2 regions of the Janthinobacterium pasteuri genome follow, and region 1 is predicted to be linked to the other one. Evidence: predicted binding sites of a transcription regulator. Region 1 holds the regulator's gene; the other holds the start of a gene.
What was found. Region 1 encodes FliA, which starts transcription of late flagellar genes. Its sites were predicted from a motif close to CTAAAGTTTNNNNNNNNNNNGCCGNTA; they were not measured.
Positions count from the first base shown of each region.

Region 2: ACQ4WN_RS05185 (DUF5610 domain-containing protein) is a predicted target of FliA. The motif match lies at 4,012-4,038, and genes of this name have one in related genera.

Region 1 covers NZ_JBNYXS010000012.1:22,319-32,347, reverse strand. The annotation lists gene flgM (flagellar biosynthesis anti-sigma factor FlgM) at 18-326, shown strand; gene ACQ4WN_RS13815 (flagella synthesis protein FlgN) at 335-802, shown strand; gene ACQ4WN_RS13810 (hypothetical protein) at 866-1,726, opposite strand; gene ACQ4WN_RS13805 (translation initiation factor Sui1) at 1,800-2,162, opposite strand; gene motD (flagellar motor protein MotD) at 2,213-3,001, opposite strand; gene ACQ4WN_RS13795 (flagellar motor protein) at 3,007-3,753, opposite strand; gene ACQ4WN_RS13790 (RNA polymerase sigma factor FliA) at 3,735-4,466, opposite strand; gene ACQ4WN_RS13785 (MinD/ParA family ATP-binding protein) at 4,511-5,374, opposite strand; gene flhF (flagellar biosynthesis GTPase FlhF) at 5,367-6,695, opposite strand; gene flhA (flagellar biosynthesis protein FlhA) at 7,011-9,107, opposite strand; gene flhB (flagellar biosynthesis protein FlhB) at 9,104-10,029, opposite strand, start outside.
Region 2 covers NZ_JBNYXS010000003.1:185,815-195,843, reverse strand. The annotation lists gene ACQ4WN_RS05205 (TPM domain-containing protein) at 1-824, opposite strand, end outside; gene ACQ4WN_RS05200 (LemA family protein) at 826-1,440, opposite strand; gene pyrF (orotidine-5'-phosphate decarboxylase) at 1,608-2,432, shown strand; gene sbcB (exodeoxyribonuclease I) at 2,515-3,963, opposite strand; gene ACQ4WN_RS05185 (DUF5610 domain-containing protein) at 4,110-4,718, shown strand; gene ACQ4WN_RS05180 (GGDEF domain-containing protein) at 4,825-5,790, opposite strand; gene ACQ4WN_RS05175 (HPF/RaiA family ribosome-associated protein) at 6,053-6,430, opposite strand; gene ACQ4WN_RS05170 (DUF1345 domain-containing protein) at 6,627-7,292, opposite strand; gene ACQ4WN_RS05165 (MFS transporter) at 7,331-8,581, opposite strand; gene ACQ4WN_RS05160 (CDP-6-deoxy-delta-3,4-glucoseen reductase) at 8,664-9,689, opposite strand; gene ACQ4WN_RS05155 (SDR family oxidoreductase) at 9,702-10,029, shown strand, end outside.

The DNA.
Region 1 (10,029 bases):
CAGACGAGGATCACGCTGTGAAAATTACCGATAACACCATTAAAAGCAATCCCGGCCTGCCGGTGGCGCCCGCGAGCACCTCTGGCGCCCGGAATGCCGAGAAAGCCCAGGCAACACCGACGACGTCGGACAATGTACGCCTGTCGCCGCAAGGACAGGCATTAGCGGCCAGTGCAACTGCCGGCAGCGGCGCCGTGTTCGACACGAAAAAAGTCGAACGCATCAAGCTGGCGATCGCCGACGGCCAGTTCCAGGTCAACTCTGAAAAAGTAGCGGACGGTCTCCTCGACACAGTCAAGGACTTGCTGCACTCACGAAATAGATAGGTTCCCTCATGCAATCAGTGACTCCGTTTTCCAGCCTGCGCGACGAGCAACAGCTCATGACCACATTGCTGGCATTGATGAAAGAAGAACAGCGGCATCTGGTTGCCGCTGACATCGATGCGATCACGGAGCTCACGGCGCGCAAGACGGCACTCGTAGGACAATTGAGCCAGCTGGCGGCGCAACGCCACCAGGCGCTGGCGGCAGCCGGTTTCACGGCCGCCGAGGCGGGCATGGAAGACTGGCTGGTCGGCGCCAGCGAAGCCGAAGCGGCATCCCTGTGGAAAGCCCTGCTCGAGACCACGCGCGAAGCCAAGGAGCAAAACCGGCTGAACAGCCTGCTGGTCAACAAGCACATGCTGCACACACAAGGCGCCCTGAACGCCATGCGCCCCACGGCTCAGAGCGGCAACTTCTACGGCCCCAGCGGCCAACCGATGACGAACACGGCCAGCCGGCGCGTCGTGATCGGCTAATTTCCCTTCTTATTTCCCTTATTTGACAGATCCCCCCCGGCAAGGCGCAGCGGCCTTGCCAGCTCATCCGTGCGCGGGACGCCCCGTGTGCTGGCGAAATTTCGCCGCGATGGCTTGGCCCTTCGCTGCGGCGGCAGCCTGCTGCACCGGCGTCAGTTCAGCCTGCAGCCAGTGCCAGTATTCATCCTGGTAGGGATTGGTGACGCCGGGCGCCAGGATGTCGTCGTAGACGAGGCGCAGGGCCAGCAGGTAGCCATACGCTTGCGGCGCATCCTTCTGCACCACCTCGCCATCGCGCAGATACGCCATCATCAGGGTAGCCACGCTGGAAAGTTCCGCCTCGTCCGCCTGCGCCGTCAGCTGGGCGATGGCTTGCCGCTTCCATGCCTGCACCAGCGGATCGTCGGGACGGTTGCGCAGCGCGCTGCGGTCGCCGAACGGGCCTTCCGACAGGAACAGCGTGGCAGCACCCGGCACGCCCGCCTTCGCGGCAGTGGCCAGATAGCCGAGGCGGTCGTCGCGCTGGCGCTGCGTCAGGCCCGCGCACAGCTGCTGCTGGGCGGCTTTTTCTTCCGCCGTCATCTCGCGTCCCAGCTCGAATTCCAGCCCCGGCAAGCGGCTTTCGCGTTGAAAAACGATGCAGTCGTCGATCAGATTGAAGGCCGCATACGCGTCTTCCGCCCTGCCGCTGGCACCCAGGCGTTCGAGCCGCAGCGCCAGGGACACGACAACGGGCGCGGCATCGGCGACCGGGCTGGCATCGATATTCAAATACGATTCCAGGCTGCGTCCCGCTGGCCCGCTGGCGGCAGCGGTGGCAGCAACTGCGGGCGCGCCGCCGTCGGATGCGGGCCAGTACGCCAGCGCCAGCGCTGCCGCGATGGCAGCGGCGATGGCGATGCCGGTAAGTTTGATATTCATCATGAAGTGGCGCGCGTGGACTGAAAACGCACGTTACCACAGGCGCGCGGCACAGTGCCGCACGCACGCGAGCCGGCTAGCCGCCGGCCTTTTTCGGCTGGTGACCCAGCTTGGCCAGCGCGGCCATCACCGTCTCTACATGGTCGCCCTGCACTTCGATCACGCCATCCTTGACGGTGCCACCCGAGCCGCACTGCGTGCGCAGCTGCTTGCCCAGCAGGGCCAGCGCGATGGCGTCCAGCGGCAAGCCCTTCACCACGGTGACGCTCTTGCCGCCGCGTCCCTTGGTCTGGCGCGACACGCGCACCACGCCGTCACCCGCAGGCGCCGCCTTGGCTTGCGCCTTGCACGCGCATTGCGCCAATGGCTGGCGGCATGCGGGACACATGCGGCCCGTTTCGGTGGAATAGACGAGACCGCCCAGGGAACTGCTTTTCATGATCGAGAGATAAAAAGGGAGAAGGCCGCGATTGTACCAAGCAACGGAGTTCAGTTAGCCGGTACCGGCGCAGGTGCAACAGGCGCCGTCGGCACTTCCGTCACCGTTTCCGGGATGCCGGATAAAATCGTCACGGCGACCCTGCGGTTGCGCGCGCGCCCTTCCGGCGTGGCGTTCGGCGCCACGGGGATGTTGTCGGCGTGGCCCACGGCCGTCAGGCGCGACGCTTGCACGCCGCTGGCGATGAACAGGCGCACCACGGCGCTGGCGCGCGCGGCAGACAATTCCCAGTTCGAGGCAAAGGCCGAATTGCTGATCGGCTGGACATCCGTATGCCCTTCCACCTGCACGTCGTGCGTGTCGTCCTTGAGCAGCACGGCGACGGCGCGCAAGGCCTGGTCCGATTCCGCCGTCAGGCGCGCCGCGCCCGGGTCGAACAGCACGCTGGCATTGATTTCCACGCTCACGCCGCGGCTCGTCTGCGTGACCCGCACTTTTCCTTCCTTGACCAGCGGCGCCAGGGTGGATGTCAGGTCCTGCGCCAGGCGCGTCATGTGTTCGCGCTCGCGGCGGATGGCTTCCGTGCGGCGTTTCAGGGCGGGATTCGGCAGCGGGATCGCTTGCGGTGCTTCCATGATGATGGGCGGCGCGCCCTTTTCCAGACTGAAAGCCTGGCCGATGGCATTCTGGAAGACGCGGTATTTGCCCTCGTTGACTTGCGAAATCGCATACATCACGACGAAAAAGGCGAACAGCAAAGTGATGAAGTCGGCGTACGAGATCAGCCAGCGGTCCTGGTTGTCCGGTTCCTCGTCATACTTCCTGCGCGCGCGCCGCATCATGCTCAGTGCTCGTGCAGCAGGCTGGCCACGCGCTCTTCGATGATGCGCGTATGGTCGCCCGTGGCGATGTCGTACAGCACGGCGGCCGTGATTTCATATTGCAGCACGCGGCGCGAGACGATGGCCTTGAGTTTATTGGCCACCGGCAAGAACAACAGATTGGCCAGGCCCACGCCATAAATCGTCGAGACAAAGGCGACGGCGATGCCGCTACCTAATTTACTCGGGTCGGTGAGGTTTTCCATGACGTGGATCAGGCCCAGTACGGCGCCCAGAATACCGATGGTGGGCGAATAGCCGGCCGCCGATTCCCACACCTTGACGGCCTGGCGCTCAGCCATTTCATAGGCGGAGATTTCCACGTCGAGCAGCTGGCGCAGCTTGTCGGGGGCGATGCCGTCGACGATCATGCGCAAGCCCTTGGCGTTGAAGCGGTCGGCCGTGTTTTCCATCAGGCGCTCGAGCGCCAGCGGGCCGTCGCGGCGCGCCGTCAAACTCCATTGCCCGATGTCGCGCGCCAGCGCGGCGCGCGTGTCGGCCGGCGGCAGGAACACCCAGCGCAGCATTTCCAGGCCGCGCACAAAGGTGCGCAGCCGCGTTTGCAGCAGCACGGCGCCGAAGGTGCCAATGACCACGATGGCAAAGGCGGCCGGCTGCAGCAGGGAGGCCATCTTGCCGCCTTCCAGTGCCTGGCCGACCAGCAGGCCCGCCAGCGCCAGCGCCAGCCCGATTACGCTGGACCAGTCCACGCCAGCTCCCTCAAGGTTGCGCGCAGGCGCGCGACGGCCTGGGTATGCAGCTGCGAGACGCGCGATTCGGACACGCCCATCACCGCGCCGATCTCCTTCAGATTCAGCTCTTCTTCGTAATACAGGCCCATGAGCATTTTCTCGCGTGGCGGCAGCGCGTCGATGGCATCGATCACGGATTGCCGGAAATCGGTATCAAGCAGGGATCGCAAGGGGTCGCTGTCCTCGTCCACGCAATGGCGGTCGAGAAAGCTGTCATTGCCGTCCGGGTCATGAAAGTCTTCGTAGTACAGCAACTGGTGGCCGCCGCCGTCGCCCAGCATTTCCTGGTAGTCGGACAGCGACATCTTCAGCAATTTCGCCACTTCCGACTCCGTCGGCGGGTGGCCCAGGCGCTGCTGCAGGGTGCTCATCGCCTCTTCGATCTTGCGCATGTTCTGGCGCATGCTGCGCGGCAGCCAGTCGCTGGTGCGCAATTCGTCGAGCATGGCGCCGCGGATGCGCAGCACGGCATACGTCTCGAACTGCGCGCCATGCGTCTCTTCATAGCGGCTGATGGCGTCGAGCAGGCCGATCATGCCGGCCTGGATCAGGTCATCGACCTCGACCGAAGGCGGCAATTTCGCCTTCATATGGTGCGCCAGACGCTTCACCAGCGGAATGTGCTCCGTCAGCAAATAGTCCTTGTTCGATTTCCCTTTGACCGTGTACATAGGCTGCTTATTGTTTTAACTGCTATCGTGTGCTGATGATGGAATCAGGCGCTGAACTGCTGCAAGCTCCCCGTCTGATACAAGGTGCCACCGAGCACCGGCGCCGCCGAACGGGCCAGCCGCTCGGCCAGTCCGCGAAACGCCACCGAGGCCCCCGCCAGCGGAAAGGCATCGACCACGCTGCGGCCCAGCCGCGCCGCACGGTGCAGATACTCATCGGCAGGCACCGACCCCATCGAAGTCAGTTTCACGGCCAGGTAGCGGCTCGCCGCTTGCGCCATATTATCGTATACCACTTTTGCCTCGGATTCGGAAGCGCCGGTGACCAGAATGCCAAAAGGACGGCGTCCCAGTTCCTGGCTCAGGCGCTTGATCAGGCAGTACGCGGCCTTGATCGAGGTGGCGCTGGTCGAGACTTGCACCACGATATCGGACGAAGCCATCAGCGGCACGGGGAAGCAATCGCCCTCGTCGGCCACGACGCCGTCGACCAGCACGATGCCGCTCTGGCGCGCCAGCACTTCGAAGGTCTTGCCCAGGCGGCGCAATTCTTCCTCGCCCGCATAGTCCATGCTATCCATCAAATGGTTGCGCGCGCCCAGGCTGGCCACGCCGAAGCCTTGCGGCACCTGGTGGATGACCTGGTTCAACGCGCACTGCTGGCGCGCCACGTCGCGCAGGCTGGCGCCGTGCGCCAGTCCCAGGCGCGCAGCGACGCCATCGCTGCCGCCACTGGCGTCGAGCAGCAGCACGTCATTGCCGCCGTAGGCCAGCGAGGCGCCCAGGTTGACCAGCATGGCGCCCTTGTCATCTTGCGGCGTGGCCGATAAAAATGTCATCACGCGCGGCTGCGGGCCGGCCAGCATGCGGCGCAAGCCCTCGGCCTGGTCGAAATCGAAATTAGCCAAGGTGCACCCCGCGCGCTTCATTGTTGCGGGCAGCCGCCTGCGCCATCAGCAACGGCAGTTCGGCATCGGAAAACTGCGTCGCCGCCGCATCGCGCTTGAGCTTGAAGGCGCGGTCGATCAGGTAGCCGCGGTCGGCCAGGTACAAATCTTCCGGCACGCGCTGGCCGTTCGACACATAAAACAGGTTCAGCTTCTGGCGGATCACCACGTCGAGCACATTGCCGATCGAAGCCGCTTCATCGAGCTTGGTCATGATGCAGCCGGCCAGGCCGCTGCCCTGGTAGGCGCGCACCACTTCATTGAGGGTTTCCTGCGTCGCCGTGGAATTCAGGCACAGCAGGCGTTTCACATCGGCGCCGGCGCCCGACAACATGGCCACCTGTTCCGTGACCATCTGGTCGCGCTGGCTCACGCCCACCGTATCGATCAGCACCGTGTGCTTGTTCTTCAATTCCTTCAGGGCGATGCGCAAGTCCGCTTCATCTTTCACCGAATGCACCATCACGCCGAGGATCTTGCCGTAGATGCGCAGCTGTTCATGCGCGCCGATACGATAGGCGTCCGTGGTGATCAGGGCCAGCTTTTCAGGGCCATGGCGCATCACGCAGCGGGCCGCCAGCTTGGCCGTGCTGGTGGTCTTGCCGACGCCGGTCGGGCCCACCAGGGCAAACACGCCGCCCTGCTCCAGCATGGCGTCTTCATTGGCCACCGTATTCAGGTTACGGCTGAGGACGGTCTTGATCCAGCGCATGCTTTGCGCGCCATCGAGGCCGGCGGGCAGCTTGTCGATCAGGTAGCGCGCCAGGCTGGCCGAAAAACCGGCGGCCAGCATTTCGCGCAGCACCACGGCTTTTTGCGGCTCGCGCTGCTGCGTCGAGCCCCACGAGATTTCCGCCAGCTGGGTTTCCATCATGCCGCGCATGGCGCGGATTTCATTCATCATGCCGCTCATCTCGGCGGCGGCGTTCTCTTTGACGTGCGCCAGCGCGCTGGCCATCATCTGCTGCATGCGGGCCATGTCCACTGGCTCGGAAGAAGCCTGGCGCGGCGCGGCCGCGCGTAGCGCAGCCGGGCGCTGGGCCGGGGCGGCCGGACGCTGCGGCGTGGCGAACTGGGTCTGCAACTGGGGACGGGGCTGGGCCATTTCGGACGCGGCCGGCGGCGAGGCCAGCGAAGCGGCATCGTCATTGGCCAGCGCGAGGATTTCCACCACGCCATCGGCCTGGCGGTTCGACAGGATCACGGCATCGGGGCCCAGCGCTTCGCGCACCTTGCGCAGCGCATCGCGCGACGAGGCGCCCGTAAATTTCTTCACATTCATGACCGGCCTCCCAAGGCGGGGGTGGCGCAATACTGGCTGAACTGTGTGACCATCGTCGACTCCTGTTGCTTGGGTGCTGTCTTCCACATGGACACAGATCACCCGGACAGTTTCTATTATTAGCGATGCCTGGAGGAAATGATCGAAGGAACAGGACGGGAAAGTACCCGTTATTCAGTTTGCCGGGAGGAAATTGATGTTTTTTTGACCAAAATCAAGGGCTAAGCAAAGGCTGGGGTCAGACCCCCTCACACCTTGGCGATGACCTTGGTGTTGGCGGTGTTGAGGGTCTGACCCCGGTATTGACTATGCCAACTATTGCGCGCCCACCAGGCTGGTGACGCGAATGGTCTTGGTTTCCGGCACTTCCGCATGCGACAGCACTTTCAGCTGCGGCAGGGCGCGGCGCAGGAAGCGCGACAGCAACGCGCGCAGCGGCGCCGGCACCAGCAGCACGGGCGTCAGGCCCAGCGCTTCCTGCTGCTGGGCAGCCAGGCCCGCCTGGTGCGCGATGGTATCGGCCAGGCCCGGCTCGATGCCCGCGCCATCGCCGCCATTGCCCATGGCTTGCATCAGCAGGCGCTCCAGGCGGCTGTCCAGGGTCATCACGGACAGTTCGGCCGCGCCGGGGAACAATTGCTGCACGATGGCGCGGCCCAGGGATACGCGCACCAGCGCCGTCAAATCGTTCGGGTCTTGCGTATTGACCGTATGCTCGGCCAGGGTTTCGATGATGGTGCGCATGTCGCGGATGTGCACGCCCTCGGCCAGCAGGTTCTGCAGCACTTTTTGCAGAGTCGACAGCGACAGCATCTTCGGCACCAGGTCTTCCACCAGGCGCGGCGCATCCTTGCCCAGGTGATCGAGCAGCGATTGCACTTCGGCGCGCCCCAGCAGCTCGGAGGCGTGCGAGGTGATCAGATGATTCAAGTGCGTGGCCACCACGGTGCCCGCATCGACGACCGTGTAGCCCATCGATTGCGCCTGGTCGCGCAAGCTCGCGTCGATCCAGGTGGCGGGCAAGCCGAACGCGGGGTCGCTGGTGGCCAGGCCCGGCAAGGTGCCGCTGGCCATGCCGGGATTGATCGCCAGGAACTGCCCGTTGAATGCTTCGCCCACGCCCACTTCCACGCCCTTGAGGGTGATGCGGTAGGCGGACGGCTTCAATTCCAGGTTGTCGCGGATATGCACGGGTGGCGCCAGAAAGCCCACTTCCTGGGCAAATTTCTTGCGGATGCCCTTGATGCGCTTGAGCAATTCGCCGCCCTGCGTCTTGTCGACCAGCGGGATCAGGCGGTAGCCCACTTCCAGGCCCAGGGTATCGACGGGCATGATGTCTTGCCAGCTGGCTTCTTCCTGCTCGGGCGCCACGGTCGCTTGCGGCGCTTCGGCCGGCGTTTCCGCCGCCGCCTTTTCCTGCGTACGCTTCTTGCTGATCAAATACGCGGAACCGGCCAGCAATGAGGCCAGCAGGATGAAGACCATGTTCGGCATGCCGGGAATCAAGCCCATGCCGCCGATGATGCCGGCGGTAATATATAGCACTTGCGGTTTCGCAAACAATTGCCCCACCAGCTGGGTGCCGATGTCCTGGTCGCTGGCCACGCGCGAGACGACGATACCGGCTGCCGTGGAAATGATCAGCGAAGGAATCTGTGCCACCAGGCCGTCACCGATGGCCAGCAGGGTGTAGTTCTTGAGCGCATCGGCAAAGCCCATGTCGTGCTGCAGCAAGCCCACCAGCAAGCCGCCGACGATATTGATGACGGTGACCATGATGCCGGCGATGGCGTCACCGCGCACGTATTTGCTGGCACCGTCCATGGCGCCATAGAATTCCGCTTCCTGCGCCACTTCCGTGCGGCGGCGGCGCGCCTCGTCTTCGCCGATCAGGCCGGCGTTCAGGTCGGCATCGATGGCCATCTGCTTGCCGGGCATGGCGTCCAGCGCGAAGCGGGCACCTACCTCGGCGATACGGCCCGCACCCTTGGTCACCACGGTGAAGTTGATGATGGTCAAAATGATGAACACCACGATACCGACCGTGTAATTACCGCCGATCAGGAAGTGACCGAACGCTTCAATCACTTTACCGGCCGCGTCGGCGCCCGTATGGCCTTCCGTCAGCACCACGCGCGTGGACGCCACGTTCAGCGACAGGCGCAGCATGGTCGACACCAGCAGGATGGTCGGGAACGCCATGAAGTCGAGCGGCTTGACCGTGTACAGCGCCGTCAGCAGCACGATGATGGACAGCGCGATATTGAAACTGAAGAAAATATCGAGGATGAAGGCCGGCAGCGGCAGCACCATCATCGCCAGCAGCATGATGATGATGACAGGCGCGGCGATGCCCTTGCTGGCGTTGTTGCTCATTCCGCTGAGCCAGGCTGGCAATCTCAGGCCGTTCATGGTGTGCTTCCTTTATTCTTGTCTGCTGCGTCTGCTGCGGCTTTGATCTGCGATGCGGGGTCGAGCGGATCGAGTTCCGGCGGCACGTCGAGTTTTTTCGGCTTGTCGGGGCGCTGGCCGTGGCCACTGCCATAGCTGCGCAGCTGGAACACATACGCCAGCACTTCGGCCACGGCACCATACAGCGCCTCGGGGATCTCATCGCCAATGTCCGTGTGCTTGTACAGCGCACGCGCCAGGGCCGGTGCTTCCAGGATGGCGACCTTGTGTTCGCCCGCCAGTTCGCGGATCTTCGCCGCCACCTCGTCGATGCCCTTGGCCACCACCTGCGGCGCGCCGCGCGAATTCTCGCCATACTTCAAGGCCACCGCGTAGTGGGTAGGATTGGTCACCACCACATCGGCCGTCGGCACGTCGGCCATCATGCGACGGCGCGACATTTCATGCTGCATCTGGCGGATCTTCGCCTTGATCTGCGGATTACCGTCCGACTCCTTCGATTCCTGCTTGACTTCCTGCAAGGACATTTTCATCTTGTTGGCGTAGTGCCACATCTGGTAGGGACCGTCGATGGCGGCGATCAGGCCCAGCGCGCCCACGATCATCAGGAAGGCCGTGATCAGCAGGCTGATCAAATGAGCCGAACCGGCGCGCAAGGATTCCACCGACAGGCCCAGCACGGCGTCTTTCTGGTGCTGCATCACCATCCAGGCGACGACGCCGACGACGATGGTCTTGGCGACAGCCTTGAGCAACTCCACCAGCGCATTCTTCGAAAACATATTGCCCAGGCCGCGAATCGGGTTGAGCTTGCCAAAATTGGGGGTGAATGCCTTGGAACTGAACAGCCAGCCGCCCACCAGCACGGGCGAAGCGAGGGCGACGAGCATGATGGCCGCGGCATACGGCAGGCAAGTCAGCA
Region 2 (10,029 bases), on a different contig from region 1:
CCCGAGGCGCCGCCGCCGTCAAAACCGCCGCCGCCGCCACCGAAACCACCGCCGCCACCGCCACCGCCAAAACCACCGCCACCGCCAAAGCCGCCACCACCACGGTTGTTCAGCGCCTGGCTCAAAATGCTGCCCAGCACGACGCCCGTGGCGCCGCTGGACCAGTTGCTGCCGCGCTGCAGCCGGGTCGGTCCGCCGCGCGAGCGGAACACGGTCAGCACGACCAGGAAGCCGAAGAACAGCAGCGGCAGCCAAAAGGTCAGGCCGCCCGCATCCACGGTGGCCGGGGCCTTTTGCTGTGCGGGAGCGGGGAATTGCTCCTGGTTCAGCAGGGTGGCAATCGCGCCAATACCAGCGACCAGGCCGCCGTAATAGTCATTTTGCTTGAAATGCGGGGCGATCACGTCTTGCAGGATGCGTTTCGATTGCGCATCCGTCAACACGCCCTGCACGCCGCGGCCCGCTTCGATGCGCAGGCGGCGCAAGGATGACGGATTGTCTTTCGCCACCATCAGCAGCACGCCGTCATCGACGCCCTTGCGGCCCAGCTTCCAGGCATCCGTCACGCGGATACTGTATTGCTCGATGGCTTCCGGTTCCGTGCTCTTGACCAGCAGCACGGCGATCTGGCTGCCCGTCTTGGCTTCGTAGTCGGCCAGCACGCCCTCCAGCGCCGCTTTCTGCTTGGTGTCGAGCATGCCGGCGTTGTCCGTCACGCGCGCGGCCAGGGGCGGCACGGCTTGCAAGCCCTGTGCGCCGGCGGGCAGGCTGGTGCACAGCAGCAGCGCCGTCGCCAGCGCCGCCAGAGAAGACCAGGCTTTCATCTTATTTGCCGAAGTTGACGGTTGGCGCGGTCGAAATGGCTTTTTCGTTTTCCACCGTGAACGACGGCTTGACCTTGTAGCCGAAGACCATGGCCGTCAGATTGTTCGGGAAGCTGCGCGCATGCACGTTGTAATCCTGCACGGCGACGATGTAACGCTGGCGCGCCACGGTGATGCGGTTTTCCGTGCCTTCCAGCTGCGACTGCAAGTCGCGAAAACTCGTGTCGGCTTTCAGGTCCGGGTATTTCTCGGACACCACCATCAAACGCGACAGGGCGGACGACAGCTGCCCCTGCACTTGCTGGAATTTCTCGAAGGCGGCCGGGTCGTTCAGCACTTCGGGCGTGATCTGGAAACTGGTGGCGGCGGCGCGCGCCTTGGTCACCGCTTCCAGCGTTTCGCGCTCGTGCGTGGCATAGCCCTTGACGGTATTGACCAGGTTGGGGATCAGGTCGGCGCGGCGCTGGTACTGGTTGACCACTTCGCCCCAGGCGGCCTTGGTGGCTTCGTCCTTGCTCTGGAAGTCGTTGTAGCCGCAGCCCGTCAGGATGCCGGCCAGGACGGTGACGCTCAGCGCCAGGCGCAGCCATTTGGTGAATCGATTGGTGATTTGCATGATAGGTTCCGTGCAGAGTAAAAGGGATGAGGCAAATATACCTGAAACGGCCCGCAATGTCGGTTTAATAAGCGCAGGCCGTCGCCCATGGCTGCTTTGGCGCGCCGTGGCAACCCTGCGCCGCGTTACAATACGGGGTTTGCAACTGAATATAGAGAAGGTGTGCCGTGAATTTCATCAATAAATTATCCGCCGCGTGGACGGCCAATAATTCCCTGCTGTGCGTGGGACTGGACCCCGACCTGGCGAAACTGCCGGCCGAATTGCGCGACTTACCCGATGGAATCACCACCTTTTGCACGCGCATCATCGACGCCACGGCCGACCTGGCCTGCGCCTTCAAGCCGCAGATCGCGTATTTCGGCGCGCTGGGCGCGGAAAAACAGCTGGAAGACATCTGCCGCTACGTGCGCGAGAATTACCCGCATATCCCCCTGATCCTCGACGCGAAACGGGGCGACATCGGCGCCACGGCCACGCAATACGCGCGCGAAGCGTTCGAGCGCTACGGCGCCGATGCCGTCACCGTGAACCCGTACATGGGCGAGGATTCGCTCGACCCCTACCTGGCGTGGCAAGACCGTGGCGTGATCATTCTGTGCCGCACCTCGAATCCGGGCGGCTCGGACCTGCAATTCCTCGACACGGACGGCGTGCCCCTGTACCAGCGCGTGGCGCGCCTGGTGGCCGAGAAATGGAACAAGAACGGCCAGTGCGCGCTCGTCGTCGGCGCCACCTTCCCTGAAGAACTGGCGCAAGTACGCGCCATCGTGGGCGACATGCCGCTGCTGGTGCCCGGCATCGGCGCCCAGGGCGGTGACATCGCCGCCACCGTCGGCGCGGGCCAGACGGCGAACGGCATGGGCATGATGATCAGCTCTTCGCGCGCCATCATCTATGCCACGCCGCAAGCGGGCGAAGACTTCGCCGATGCGGCGCGCCGCGTGGCGATCGAGACGCGCGACGCGATCAATGCGCATCGTTCTGTATAACAACCCAACACCTTAAATGCCGGGGTCGGACGGGGACGCCGAGTCCCTCAGGGTCGGACCCCAGTCTCTCTGCATTAGGGTTTCAGTCGCGCATGGGTGCCACCATCTCTGCGTAATCGTACAGCTCGCCCAATATCTCTTCTCCCCGTTCATCGACTGATTCCGACAGCACGTCGATTTCCGTAAACAGCATCTCGATGGTGCGGGCGCCGCCGTCGCCGTCGAACAGGCGGGCGGCGCGGTGCTGTTCCCAGCGCAGGTTTTCCGCTTCGCTCAGGGTTTGCGGGAAATTGCGGGCGCGGTAGCGGAACAGCAATTCCTGCAAGCGTTCGTCGGCAAACGAGGGGCGCGCCGTGGCCAGCTTGGCCGGCGTGTCGCGGCGCAGCGATTCGAGCAGGCGGCGGTCGTCGTTGCTGACGAAACCGTTGTACAAATCCTCATCCACATCCAGCGCGACATGCGCGCCCGGGCGCTGGAACACTTCGGCCCAGATCGCCTCCATGTTCGGCGCCGTGGCAGCCAGCTGCGCGTTGATTTTCGCGGCATCCAAGTCGATGCCCCATTGCGCGGCCATGGCCGGCGACAGGGTTTTCAGATTGCCGACCAGCATGGGCGACTTGTTCAGGTGCACGCTTTTCACGGGCAGGCGCGTCATGCCTTCCGGCATGGCCTCCTTGCGCGTAAATAATCGCGTGCGGATGGTGTCGGCGTCCAGGCTGAACAGTTCGCGCGGGTCGTAGGCGCAATCCCAGACCAGGATCTCATTCTTGTTGCTCGGGTGCGTGGCCAGCGGCCAGACGATGCCCAGGCAGCCCCGTTCGGCGGGGAACATGCCGGACACGTGCAGGAAGGGCTGGCGCTCGCTGGCGGCCAGGTGCATGCCCATCTCGCTGGCGACCCTGTCCTTCTTGTGTAGCGCCAGGCAAAATTCGAACAGTTTCGGCTGTTTCTGCTTGATCAGGCGCGCCAGGGCGATGGTGGCGCGCACGTCGGACAGCGCATCGTGCGCCGCTTCGTGGGCCAGGCCGTTTTCTTTGCTCAAGTGTTCCAGCTTGAAACTGGTCTGGCCATCGTCGCGCTTCGGCCATTGAATGCCGTCCGGGCGCAGCGCGTGCGTCATGCGCACCACGTCGAGGATGTCCCAGCGGCCGCAATGGTTCTTCCATTCGCGCGCATACGGGTCGATCAGGTTGCGCCAGAACAGGAAACGCGTGACTTCATCGTCGAAACGGATGGTGTTGTAACCCACGCCGATGGTGCCCGGTTCCGAAAAGGCCGCTTCGATGGTGGCGGCGAACTGGTGCTCGGGCACGCCCAGCTGCAAGCATTGCTGCGGTGTGATGCCCGTGATCAGGCACGATTGCGGGTCGGGCAGGAAATCATTGGCAGGCTGGCAATACAGCATGATCGGGTCGCCGATCTCGTTGAGGTCGGCATCCGTGCGGATGGCGGCGAACTGGGCCGGGCGGTCGCGGCGCGGCTGGACGCCAAAAGTTTCGTAGTCGTGCCAAAGGAAAGTCTGGGTAGTCATTGATGGTCGTTGCTTAATTGGTTATCTGGGCCGCTCAAAGCGTCGCGGCTACAGTTTTCTGAAAACCTGCCGATACTACACGAGAGGATGGTCATCATGGCGTTTCCCGCATGGTGGCATACATTGCCCGTTCAAGGAGGTCTATCGTGTCAATTCCCATCGCCGCAAGCGGCAATTCCTCCCCTTCCGTGACTTCCGTCAGTACGGGTGTTGCCGGCAAGGACGATAAGGTCCAGCACGGCGCCAGGACTGAAATGAGCGTGAATGACCGCAGCAAGCTGCAGTTGAACGCCTCCATCATGCAGGCCTCGCTGAATGTGTCGATCGGTTCGGAAAACGAGCCGCTGGCGTTGCTGTACAAGACGGCCATCACCAACATCAATGAAGCGCTGAAGGGCCAGTACGGCGACGATGCAATCCAGAATGCGGCCTCGCAGGACAATAGCGCCGAGGCGACGGCAAGCCGCATCGTATCGCTGTCGACGGGTTTTTTTGACGCGTTCAAAAAACAAAACCCGGGCATGGACGACGATACGGCCCTGACCAAGTTCATGGATACCATCAGCGGCGGCATGGAGAAAGGCTTCAAGGAAGCGCGCGATATCTTGGGTGGCTTGAAAGTGCTGAATGGCGATATCGCCGGCAATATCGACAAGACGTATGAACTGGTGCAGAAGGGCTATGCGGATTTCATCGCCGCACACAGCAGCAAGAAGGATGATGCGGCCAAGCCGGCCGACAGCAAGGCTGCCTGATCAATATTACGCCGGAAGCGCCTGAGAAAATGTCCAGGGCTAGGCGCAGTGCCGAAGGCAGTACGAATGTACGACGAGGCATTGCAACGACGCCATGGGCGTTTTATCAGGTGCTTACGCGGTTACGGCCCGATGCTTTGGCGCGATACAGCGCCGCATCGGCCGCCGCGATCAACGCTTCGTCGTCCTGATCCGCCGCCAGCATGGCGACGCCGAAGGAGCCCGTGATGTGCGGCAGCGCGCTGCGCATGTCGGCGAAGATGACGGCGTGCTGCATGCGCTCGCACAAGCGCTCGGCGACCCGCAGAGCCACGTGTTCGCTGGTGTCGGGCAAGATCACCATCATTTCCTCGCCACCATAGCGCACGGCAAAATCCGTAGGCCGCAGGGCTGCGCCCAGCACTTGCGCGGCAATGCGCAGCGCCTGGTCGCCCGCCTGGTGGCCGTGCGTGTCGTTGAAGCGCTTGAAATGGTCGAGATCTATCATCACCAGCGACAGCGGCGAGCTGCTGGCGTGAGCGGTGATGATCATGTTCGGCAGTAAATCGGTCAGCCAGGCGCGGTTGTACAGGCCCGTCAGGCTGTCGACCATCGACAGCTGGCGGTAGAATTCGCCCAATTTCTGGCGCCGGCGCAGCAGGGCATTGGCGGCGCGGATGCGGAACGACAGCAAGCGCAGCAGGTTGCGTGCCAGGCCGTTCGATTGCTCGATCAATTCCCAGACGACGGCCGCGTCGATCACCAGCAAATCGGTTTCTTCCAGCGCGGAAATGGCGGCCAGGTTGCTTGCTTCATCGAGCACCGATTGTTCGCCCACGCTTTCGCCGGGCAAGACCTTGCTGACGGTGCCATCATCCATGCCCGTGTGGGTGTCTGCCGCCACGGCTAGCGAGCCGCGCAGGACGATGTACAGACTGGTGCCTTTGCTGTCGGCAATGGCTTCGCCGGCTTCGAGGCGCATGACGGGGCAGGGCGCCAGCATGGCGGCCGTCTGGCTGTCCGCAGCATCGCAAAATAGCTGTAAATCGCCGATGTTGCAGCCTGAAGCGCCAAAGTTGCCGATCTGTTCCACAATCATACTTTCAAAAAGCCGGCGCGCGCGAGCAGGGGGCCGGTCGCTTCATGATAGCGTAAAGCGGCCTTTGCTGTAACGGCAAAGGCTTGCTTGATGTCACTTACTGTGTGAAATACGACAATTATTTCATTGTCGCGTCAATAAGCGGGAATATTGGTGGTTTTGGCATTGTTGTTGCCGCGCGCGAAAGGCCGGCCGGATGTGCAAAGGCAGCCTTGAACGGCTGCCTTGGTCTCTGAAGAATGCTGCAGTGGGGGAGTTACTCGGCGGTTTCTTCCGCTTCGGCCGTATCGATCACGGCATTTTTGCCGGTGGCGTGGCGCTTGCTGTCTTGCAGGCGGCCCAGGGCACTATCGATGGCGCGTTTGAGTTTGTCGGTAGCGCCGGCTACGGATTGATGCACGGTGGCGTTCTGTTCGGTCACGGCAATCGGCTGATAGCCAGCAACGCGTGCTTCCATGACACAGCGGATATCGTCGGCGCCGCCTTTCGGGCCGTTCGTGTCGCTGATGTGGACTTCGATGCGGGTCAGGTTGTCGCGGAAGCGGTTGAGTGCGCTTTCAAGTACGGATTGCACATGTTCGTTCAGTCCAGCGGTGTTGGCGATGGTGCTGTCGGTATGAATATTGATTTGCATATGCTTACTCCTGTCAATTCAAAAAAAACCCATCTCAGGCGTGCTGCGGCCTGGTTGTTGCCTCATGCACATGACCTCTGTGCATGGAACTTATCTTACTCCTCTTTCCAGTATTTTAAGAGGGTGCACACGATTAAGATGAGCTTAACCCTTCAGCCAGGTCAAGTTTCCCCGTGGAATTCTTTTGCCCAGCTGCTTACCCATTGATCAAGCCGGCGGCGATATTGATGGACAGTCCCAGTACGACCAGGTTGAAGAAAAAGCTCAGCACGGATTGCCCCAGCACGATCTGCCGCATCGATCGCGTCTGTACGCAAACGTCCGACGTTTGCACGGCCACGGCGATGGTGAAGGCGAAATACAAAAAATCCCAGTAATCGGGGTTTTGCTCGTCGTCGGGAAATTTCAAGGGACGTAGCGCGGGCTCGGCCTGATAATACAGGTGGGCATAATGAAAGCAGAACAGGGTGCCGACGAGGAACCATGAGCCGACCAGGGTGAGGATCGTCAAGCCGTAATGCAGTGCGCGTTCGTCCGGCGCCATGTCTTTCATCGAGGACAGTTGCGAGACGATGGCCACCAGGCTCATCACGGATGCGACAGACAGGGCCGACAGGACCGTGGCGGCCCGCTCATCCTGGCGTGCCGCCATCACCTTCACCTTGTGATGGTTGGCGCGCATCATCATCCAGGCCATCGTCGCCAGGTAGAACCAGACGGCGACATTCCACGCCGCCAGCAAACGCGTCATCTGTTGCCAGGACGAGGGCAGCAGCAGGCCGGCCGCCACGCCGATGGCCGTGGCCATGCTCAGGTGGGGGCGGCTGCGGATGAAGCTGCGCAAGGGAAACGTGATTTTCATGGTGCGAGTTGGTCGGTAGCGATAGCGCATCTTAGCGCTTAGTTTGCGCTCGCGGTGGCCGTTCTCGCGGCCGCTTCCTTTTCGTGGTGGGGGAAGCGATCCATGCGCGACAGCACGGGGAATAGCACGGCCCAGATGCCCGTCACGGCCAGGGTGGCGGCGCCGCCGAAGAGCACGGCGCGCACCAGGCCGAACCAGCCGGCCGTCAGGCCCGATTCAAATTCGCCCAGCTCGTTCGAGGCGCCGATGAAGACGGCATTCACGGCGCTGACCCGGCCGCGGATTTCGTCAGGCGTCTCGAACTGTACCAGCAGGTGGCGGATGTAGACGCTGACCATGTCGCCGGCGCCCATCAGGAACAGCGCCGCCAGCGCCAGCGGGAAATAGCTGGTGCTGCCCAGCACCAGGGTGCCCAGGCCGAAGACGGCGACGCCGCCGAACATCCAGGCACCCGCGCGGCGCGTGATGGGAAAGATGGCCAGCGCGATCGAGCACAGGGCGGCGCCGGCACCGGGCGCCGTGCGCAGCAGGCCCAGGCCGCTGGGGCCGATATGCAGCACGTCGTGCGCAAGCGCCGGCAGCAGGGCCGTGGCGCCGCCGAACAGCACGGCAAACAGGTCGAGCGAAATGGCGCCCAGCACGATGGGTTTCGACCAGACGAAGCGCAAGCCTTCGAGCAGGGTATGCCAGCTGACGGGTTCGCGTTTCACCACTTGCGGCGCCGGCGTGGTGGCGCGCATCAGCAAGACGGACACCACCAGCAGCGCGGACGAGATCAAATACACCACCTTGGGGCCGAAGTAATACAGCAGGCCGCCCAGGGTAGGCCCCAGGATGATGGCCACGTGCGAGCTCGATGAGCTGAGCGCGACGGCGCGGCTGAAGTGTTGCGTGGGCACCATGTTCACCAGCACGGCTTGCGTGGCTGGCATCATGAAGGCGCGCGCGCTGCCAAACAGCACCAGCACGGCAAACACGGGCCAGACGATGGAGAGTCCACTCAGCGTAAAGGCCAGCAGGGCCAGTGCGCAAGCGAGCTGCGCCGCCAGGCACCAGGCGATGATGTTGCGGCGGTTATAGCGGTCGGCGACGTGGCCGGCCGGCAGGATCAGCACGAGGAAGGGGGCGAACTGTGCCAGCCCGATCAGGCCCAGGTCGAACAGGCTGCCCGTAAGCTGGTACACCTGCCAGCCGATGGCCACGCTTTGCATCTGCACGGCCACCGTGCCCAGCACGCGGGCGGAAAGGTAAAAGGCGAAGTTGCGGTGACGCAGGATGGCGAGAGACATGCATATTCCAGGAAACAGCAGGGTGGAGCGGTGGCGCAGCGGGCGCCGCGCCAGCCGCGCCCCGCTGTCTGGACGGTGACACTTACTTGGCCAGGTCGGCTTCCGTAGTGAAGGCGTCGGCGTAAAACTCGTCGGCTGGCAACTGGCACAATTGCACGAAATCGCGGTGGGCCGCATCGACCACTACGGGCGCGCCGCAGGCATACACTTGATAAGCGGACATATCTGGCAAGTCGGCCATGACGGCCTGGTGCACGAAGCCCGTGCGGCCGCTCCAGGCGTCTTCCGGCAAGGCGTCCGACACGACGGGCACATAGGTGAGCTGTGGCAAGTCGGCTGCCCACTGGCGGCACAATGCGTCCATGTACAGGTCGTGTGGGCGGCGGCCGCCCCAGTACAGGGTGATCGGGCGCGGGGATTGCTCGTTGATCATGTGTTCGACGATGGCTTTCAAGGGGGCAAAGCCGGTGCCCGAGGCCAGCAGCACGACCGGCTTGTCGGAATCTTCGCGCAGGAAGAAGGTGCCCATCGGGCCTTCGAAGCGCAGAATATCGCGCTCTTTCATGCTGCCAAAGACCTGGTCGGTGAACAGGCCGCCCGGCAGGTGGCGAATGTGCAGGGGCACGGGGCCGCCATCGGCGGGCGCGCTGGCCATGCTGTAGCTGCGGCGCTTGTTGTCGCGCAGCATGATTTCGATATACTGTCCGGCGCGGTAGTTGAGGCGCTCGCTGGCTGGCAATTGCAGGGTCAGCACGACGACATCGGGCGCGACCTTTTCAATTGTGGTCACGCGCGACGGCATTTTCTTGATCGGGTAGTCGCTGCTGCCCGCCACTTCGCGCGCTTCGATGACGAGGTCGGCGTCCGTGGTGGCGCAGCAGAACAGGGAAAAGCCCGCTGCTTCCTCTTCCGGCGTCAGGGCGCGCTGCTGGTGCGCCTTGTGCTGGACAGTGCCGGAAACCACTTTGCCCTTGCAGGAACCGCAGGCGCCATTTTTACAGCCATACGGCAAGCCCACGCCGGCGCGTATCGCCGCCGCCAGCACGGTTTCGTCCGCTTCGCAGCTGAATTGGTGGCCGCTGGGCTGAACAGTAACTTGAAAAGTCATACAATCCTTGAGATGAAAAATATGTTAATGCACTCTTTGCGCAAACCGGTGGGCTTGCCGCGCCTGCTGATCCTGGGCTGTGGCGACGTCGGCATGCGCCTGCTGCCCCTGCTGCGTGCGCGCTTTCGCGTCTTTGCCGTCACCAGCCAGCCGGCGCGCTGCGCGCAGCTGCGGGCGGCCGGTGCCGTGCCCATCGTGGCCAACCTCGACGACCGCGCCAGCCTGAAACGGCTGGCGGGACTGGCGCCGATGATCGTGCACCTGGCGCCGCCCCGGTCGTCTGGCTTGCTGGACCTGCGCACGCGCAATCTGGTCGCCATTTTACCCGAGCATGCACGCA